2 regions of the Peribacillus sp. NPDC101481 genome follow, and region 2 is predicted to be linked to the other one. Evidence: riboswitches for the same ligand, from Rfam matches in the RefSeq annotation. Region 2 holds a riboswitch; the other holds the start of a gene.

Evidence for each region. A riboswitch is a leader RNA that binds a small molecule or an ion and turns the genes downstream of it on or off. The one in region 2 is predicted to bind cyclic di-GMP.
Region 1: another riboswitch for cyclic di-GMP. It lies ahead of ACIROD_RS05565 (anti-repressor SinI family protein); the one in region 2 lies ahead of ACIROD_RS20240 (anti-repressor SinI family protein).

What each region holds. Positions count from the first base shown of each region.
Region 1 covers NZ_JBIWNJ010000001.1:1,149,505-1,153,505, reverse strand. The annotation lists gene ACIROD_RS05575 (YveK family protein) at 1-149, opposite strand, end outside; gene ACIROD_RS05570 (acyltransferase family protein) at 224-1,399, opposite strand; cyclic di-GMP riboswitch class I at 2,272-2,353, shown strand; gene ACIROD_RS05565 (anti-repressor SinI family protein) at 2,371-2,505, shown strand; gene ACIROD_RS05560 (hypothetical protein) at 3,011-3,148, shown strand; gene ACIROD_RS05555 (YwzD family small protein) at 3,422-3,553, shown strand; gene ACIROD_RS05550 (VanZ family protein) at 3,550-4,001, shown strand, end outside.
Region 2 covers NZ_JBIWNJ010000003.1:314,551-318,551, forward strand. The annotation lists gene fliS (flagellar export chaperone FliS) at 1-67, shown strand, start outside; gene fliT (flagellar protein FliT) at 67-411, shown strand; gene hpf (ribosome hibernation-promoting factor, HPF/YfiA family) at 665-1,222, shown strand; gene ACIROD_RS20235 (hypothetical protein) at 1,519-1,728, shown strand; cyclic di-GMP riboswitch class I at 1,880-1,965, shown strand; gene ACIROD_RS20240 (anti-repressor SinI family protein) at 1,997-2,137, shown strand; gene ACIROD_RS20245 (helix-turn-helix domain-containing protein) at 2,286-2,609, opposite strand; gene secA (preprotein translocase subunit SecA) at 3,030-4,001, shown strand, end outside.

The DNA of each region.
Region 1 (4,001 bases), on a different contig from region 2:
ACTTGAGTGGAATACTGATAGGTTGGTTTCATAAGGTACATGGACGAAAAAATAATAAAACCAGTAATACAAAGGGTAGATAGAATAATGATAAATATTCGCTTTTTTAAGATTCGTATAAAATCTTTAATTTTTACTTTTTCATTCATCGATTTCACCACTTTTTTAGAGATAGTAAGAATACGTTCACAACTTGCAAAGAATTTTTATATAATAGTAGGAATTATCCTATTTTGCGTTTTAAAGCTATGTGGTCTTTGGAAATTACTTTTTCTTGTTTGTTTTTTGTGAAGTACGATCCGAGCCTCATGCATGGTTTTTCCACGAGTAGATAGGACGCTGAAGAGAGTAAAAAAGATAATAAAAAGGAAAATATCAATATTAAACCGGTAGGCAGCTTGTTATAGAATAGGTACATCAAAGAGAATAAGGATATAAGATGGTACAAATACAAACTATATGAAATCTTCCCGAGAAGAGTTAGCAATCTAGACCTTAAGACCGCCGAAATTTTTTGGGAACATACGCTCATGATGATAAAAATGCAAACACCGAATGAGACAACGTAATCCCTAAAAATATAATTGTTTAAAAAATCCACTTCGCCAATGATGCCTTCGTACATAAAACAGGTAATTGCCCCCAACAACAATGCAATTTTTACAGGTTTTTTCTTTTTCAAGGTATAGGAAAAAAGTCCGTGTCGATATTTAGCTATTATTGCTCCCATCAAAAAAAGCGTACTGTAGTGGAAACTTAGAAGAATGCTGGTTATATCGCCACCAGAACCAAACAAAAACAAAAAAATAGTCGAAGAAAAAATTAAAACAAAAAGCCATAATAAAGAGTATTTAAGCTTTTTTCGAACAAATAAAAAAATCAGAACAGGAAATATAATCGAAATTCTCATTTCGTGGACAAGGGACCATATAACATTGTTATAGGCGTCTGTATTGTACTGCCCTATAAACAAAAGATGTTCTATTAATAAGGAAGGAGTATCCGGGCCTGTCCAAGATTTATTAAACCAGTCAGAGATATAGGGCAAATCAATTTGGCTTAAAAGCATTTTAGCCAATATAGCCATGCCTATTGCTACTAGATATGGTATATAAATTCGAAACACTCGTTTTATTAAGTATGTAGAATAGTGGAATTTAGCACTATTAACTGATAAATACAAAACAAAACCACTTAATACAAAGAATAGAATGACAGACTCATTTCCACTGCTGAAAAAAAGGCGTAAAGGAGTTTCCTTAAACAAATAAATTATGTAGGAGCTGCTTGAACCATACTGATAATCAGCATATGAAGGGTAAACCATCAAATAATGCCCGATTAACACAATGAGAGCGGCTAAACCCCTTAATGAGTCGAATTCCTCATATCTAGTCATATCCTCCTCCATATGAACCGTTTTTTTTATAATATAGCACTTGTTCTTAATAAAGTATAGTTAGTTCTCTAAAACAGACAAAAATAGACAAAAAAATATAAAGTTAACCAACATATCTTAATTTTTAGGCTCAATTATGAAATGTTTAATGGGCGAATAAAAATAAGGGATTCCGGGTCATTGGATAAATCCAGATCCTATCACCTAAATATAAATAAGGTATGCAGTTTGGGAATAGGCCAGCAAGTTTAGAGAGGAAAAGTAGAAGATGAGGGAAACAAAATGCTAGTATAGATTAATAATGAAACTAATTGACATAATAATGTAAAGATGGTAAGTTCAATTTAATTATTCTTTATAAAGAACGGTTTGTTCGTTAAATGTTAGTGTTACACTGTTATTTCTATCAAAGGATAAAAAATTAGAAAAAATGTAAAATAATAGATTTTACTATTTAATATATACCTGCCATTAGCTCAATTAATAATCTATAGAAGAAAGGATGATTTTTAATGCCTTTATACCAAATGAGAGAAATATGGACACCTTTAAAATTAGTTGGAGTTAAGTTTTTTAAAACAGAAGAAGGAAGTATTTTTATGAAAGTATTTAATAAACGTCGAAGAAAGTTAAAGTAATGCATTATTTAATTTAATTGCGCGTTAAGCTTGTTTTTAAAATTTCCAATACCTAGTTGTTTTTTTAAGAATATTGTAGAATGATGGCGGAAAATAACGAAAAGTATTTTAGTTAATTATCAGATTTATTAAGTATAATTAACATGAATATATGGGTATGTCGACTTCAAAAAAGTTAGACATACATATTTTGCGCATGAAATTTAATTGGAAAATCATCATAATGTTAAATATTCTTGAGAAAAGCAAACCTATTGAAAAATAGGGACGCAAAATTACAGGTCTAAGGCTTTGCTAAGACGGCTGTGTTACCACAAGTAGGCGGAATTTGTCATGGAAGCAAACAATGAATTTGAAGAATGGATTTATTTAATGTTAGAAGCGAAAAATTCAGGCTTGTCCATTAAAGATGTGAATGATTTTATCGTAGAAAATGGATCAAGAGAAAAATCTTACATCATGGGATAAGCTATATGTACCTTAGGGAAGGCTGTTATACAGTCTTTTTTTTTTTATTTTCATTACCGGAAATTACCGTAAAAGGTATCCAGAATAAGGAACATGGCGATGATAATAAAAATGCGACCTAATTGAGGGGGATTTTTATTATGGATGTACCTATTGCCTTTTTGAAGGGTTTAATGTGGGGAACTTTATTCAGTGTACCGCTATGGTTATCATTTTGCGGTTGGATAAAAATAATATTGAATGTTTTAGAATAAAACCCTTATTAAATCAGATTATTAAATGAATACAGAAGGATTTAGTATATTGATAATGGAATTTAACTTATATACATAATGTGTTTTAAGTTGTCTTACCCTTCTCCAGATATACGAAATATAGCAAAAAAATAGTTAATAATACTTAAATATTTTTCGTTATGTGCCGATACTACATATAGAGATCAAGCAAAGGGACTTCGCAAAGGCGATGTCAGATAGCTGCCATCAAAATAGAAGGAGATTATTTGATGACAAAAAACAAGTTCATTACGTTCGAGGAAGTTTATGAAAAGAAACAGAGAAGCAAGAAAATTTTTATTGGGACTTATATTACCATTACATTAGTTTTGATTTCATTAATGACATATTTTATGGGACAAGCATAATATGGGGTTATCGAAGGGGCTGAGCAATCGGTCCTTTTTTGTTTTTTTATATCCACACTATTTGCCTAAACCTTACTAGTATTCATTCCTAAGGGATATTTCAGAAATGTTAAAATTGGGTAAATTTTTGGTTTTTAAACTAGTTTCTGCTTGCCAATTCCCGCTTTATATGTGATTATCAAATAAATGAGCTATATTCCTTATTTTTGAAAAAAGGATTAGGACAACAGTATGAAATGGTGGCTCAATTATATATTGGAGTGGAAATTTCGCATGGATTTTTTTGATATTTTAAAAGACACTTTTGCCAAGGGTGAGTCTGGACAAGATGTTTCTGTAAATGAACTTGTGGAAGAGATTAAGGAGAAATTAAGCGGGATCATTGAACATCCTGAAAGTATATGATTCGTAGATACATATTCCCTATTTTGCTCATATTATGGGCGATGGTCATCTTCTTTTTTTCCTCGCAGACGTATGAGGAGCAAAGCATTACCCCTTTTTTAACGCAGTTCAATACTCCATATTGGTATGATAAGCTAAGTGGTATTTCATTCATGTATGGAGGGGTTGAGGTGAGTGCCCAAATAGCTGGAGTAAATGGCTTTCTGGAGTTCTTCCTTCGGAAGGGTGCCCATCTTTTTATCTTTTTTGTGTTTGGATTATTGACGTATCGTGTTTGGGGCCGCTTTGTGAAGAATCCTGTTCTTTCGTTTTCAGGCGCTCTATTATGTGTCCTTTTTTATGCGAGTGCAGACGAACTGCATCAAAAACTAACCGGTGGCCGAACTCCCTTGTTGCAAGATGTCATGCTGGACACGTTTGGAGGTTTGCTGGGAATCTTCTTTTCTCT
Region 2 (4,001 bases):
GAATACTTGGAAGGAAGTAATTCAAATCAATCGGAAAAAACAATTTACCCAAAGCGGTCAAGTGTAATGGTGATTAGGACCTTTCATGATTTGACTGTTGAATTACTTGCCGTTCTGGAAAATCACACGATTACAGAGCGTGATGATAAAATAGAAAGGATCACAAAGCTGATCGATCAGCGAGATGGACTTCTTTCTCGAATCAAACCGCCTTTTACTGCAGAAGAGCAGCAGTTGGGACGTGCAGCACTGTTGCTCAACCAAAAGGTCGATCACTTGCTGAAGCTCCAAAAGCAGGAGATAAAGCGGGATATCCAGGAAATAAACAAGAAGAAACGATCATCCAATAAATACACGAACCCGTATGAAAGTCTATCAGTGGATGGTGTGTTCTATGATAAAAGAAATTGATTACACGACCGTTTGGATTCCAAAAGGTTTTCATGTTAATTATTTTTAAATTTTCTGTAAATAAAATAGGCTTAATTTTTTCTTTATAGCATAGCATTTGATATAATGAAGCTAGGGCAGACATCAACCCCTTTCCAAACCTTCCGACAATTGTTTCATTATTTCGACATATTTCATGATGTGTTTCTAAAAGGAACCGGAGGGGTATTGTAGAATCTAACTGTATAGTCTTAATTTAAGGAGGACTCACTTTATGAATTACAACGTACGCGGTGAAAACATTGAGGTAACTCCAGCAATTCGAGAATACGTCGAAAAGAAAATTGGCAAGTTAGAACGATATTTTAACAATACACCAGATGCAAATGTGTTAGTGAATTTAAAGGTGAACAATAATACATCAAAGGTCGAAGTGACGATTCCCATGCAGAATTTGGTTCTTCGTGCTGAAGAGGAAAATGCGGATATGTATGCTGCCATTGACTTGATCAATGATAAGCTTGAACGCCAAATTCGTAAACATAAAACGAAGGTCAATCGTAAGTTCCGGAACAATCTATCAGCTGCACCAGATGCATTCGCCTTCAATATGGAAGTTGACGAAGTGGTGGATGAATTCGAAGACGATAATGATATTGAAGTGGTCCGCAATAAGCGCTTTGATTTAAAGCCGATGGACAGTGAAGAAGCGATTTTACAAATGAATATGCTTGGTCACAGTTTCTTCGTTTACACGAATGCGGATACTAATACAACGAACGTAGTGTACCGCCGAAAAGATGGACGCTATGGATTGATTGAACCTAGTTAATTATTATTCTAAGATCAAAAGCACAGCCCAGCCTTTGGGTTGTGCTTTTTTAATGCCTGTTGATAGAATTCGTTTGAAAAGGAAAAAATGATTGCTTCTTTTGTTCTCTATAGAATACAAATCATTGGAAAATCCTTTTAAAGAACAATTCTTGTTCTTTATTAAGATAAATAGTCAGTTTTACCTATTTAATAACCCCCTTCTTTTGTACTATACTCAAATTGTAAGTTCTTTAAAAAGAACGGCTGATTTTTTATATAAAACAATTTGATCAAGGTGCAGAGGGGTTGGATTACTTGTATCGAAAGAATTGCCATACTTGCCATAGGGCTTCTTTTAGCAGTGCGGAATATGGAAAGTGGCTTTGCCCGACCTGCGGTGAGGATTTAACTGCGCAAAAAGCCTTGGATGCACTTACAATGGAGAGAATCAATACGAAGCAACGAAATATTAAGAAGAGCAATATTCACTATTATACAAAAAAACGAAAATCAATTAGTCTATGATAAATTACCTGCACTATGAATTTTCTTAATTTTGTAATAATTTGTCGGATAAAAGTTTTTGCATTTAGGTAGATTACCGACATAAAATAGCAATATATGGAGTGGGTATCCGTTATAATATGATTATATGTAATGTATTTGGTAATAAATACCACGACAAAGGCAAACTTATTGAAAGATGAGGGCGCAAAGGCACAGGTCTAAGGTCCTTGAGACTATGATGGCTGGTCTGCCTGAAATACAAGGAGTATTTTAGGAGGTAGAAGAGGTGGCTAATGTGGAAATGGATCAAGAATGGGTGAAATTGATTTCAGAAGCAAGGAGCTTGGGTTTCAAAAAGGAGGAAATCAGTGCTTTTTTGAAACGGGAAAGCCTTGAGGTAACATTAGAGGAGAACAATGGAAAATAGCTTACGAAAAAGTTCGAGAACATCCCTATAAACAGTAATTCGATTCATTAGCTGTTTATAGGGTTTATTCTTCCTTGAGATTCTACAAGTCTAGCTTATTCAAACTGTATTCTTCAGGATTATGTAGGTAAACTAGTGTACTACCACTCTACTCTTCTTTATCTTTTCTCCATTTATTAAACTCGATGAATTCCCTGAATTGTTGTTTTGAGACACCCGAATTCATGGCTTCCTCAACGATTTTCATCCAGTCAGTGTCCAAGGTTTCCTTATTTGGTGCATCATAAAGCAGGGCATCAACAGGAATGTTTAGTACGGCGGAGATTTTTTCAAGAAATTGAATAGAAGGATTTGTTTGTAAGTTCCGCTCGAGCGAACTTAAATAAGACTTTGCCACACCCGCTTTATCGGCAAGTTCAGTCATCGACATTTTCTTTTCTTCTCGCAGTTTTTTTACACGTTCACCAATCATCAATACCACCTCGAAACATGTTCTATTTATCTTCCGCTAATAAGTGTCAGTAGCCAATCTTATCATTCAAAACAAGACGACTGTAAGGTTGGATTACCTTGACATGCTATCGCTAGAGAGGACACACAGCATCTAGTGATGGAAGGTTATGGATAATTCTCATTTACATATGGAATAGTGGGGAGTTAGCAACATATTTTTTATACTTCCTTCTATTTTAACAGTTTTACTCCTCATTTATCCATTGTTTTTCGCAAGAATTGAATTCAGGTCTATACCAGGGAAGTGACATGAAGTTGTACCTCTATGATAGAAGTGGTAAAATTAAGCGTGCATTAGTAATAATAGAAGTGTGTTTCTTCTTACTTATATGAATTTTGTCATTGAACGATCATTACCATAATAGAGGAGCGTTATTGAATGCTTAATATATTAAATAAAGTTTTTGATCCGAATAAGCGAGAAATCAAACGTTTAGAAAAAATCGCCGATCAGGTCGAAGCGCTGGCTGATGAGACGGCGGGGTTATCGGATGAACAGTTGCGTGCCAAAACGGGTGAGTTTAAAGAGCGTTATCAAAATGGGGAAACCGTTGATGATTTGCTTGTTGAGGCTTTTGCGGTTGCACGTGAAGGGGCAAAGCGTGCTCTGGGCTTATATCCTTACCGTGTTCAAATCATGGGTGGGGCATCACTTCATGATGGAAATATCTCCGAGATGAAAACAGGGGAAGGTAAAACCTTAACATCCACCATGCCGGTTTATTTAAACGCGCTTACCGGTAAAGGTGTACATGTCGTTACTGTCAATGAATACTTGGCACACCGTGATGCCACCGAGATGGGTGTATTGTATGATTTCCTTGGTTTGACCGTCGGGTTGAATTTGAACAGTCATTCTAAAGAAGAAAAACAGGCGGCGTACAATGCTGACATTACGTACAGTACGAATAATGAGTTAGGTTTTGATTATCTTCGTGACAATATGGTGTTATATAAAGAACAAATGGTACAGCGCCCGCTGCACTTCGCTGTCATTGATGAGGTCGATTCGATTTTGATCGATGAGGCAAGAACGCCGTTGATCATTTCCGGCTCCGCACAAAAATCGGCTCAGCTGTATATCCAGGCCAATGCGTTTGTAAAAACCTTGAAAAAAGAAACCGACTACACATATGATGAAAAGACAAAAGGTGTTCAGCTGACGGAAGATGGGATGAATCGAGCTGAAAAAGCGTTTAATATCGATAATTTATTCGATATTAATCACGTTACTTTGAATCATCATATCAATCAGGCGTTAAAGGCACATGTTTCCATGCATTTGGATGTGGATTATGTTGTCCAGGAAGGCGAGATAGTCATCGTTGACCAATTCACTGGCCGTTTGATG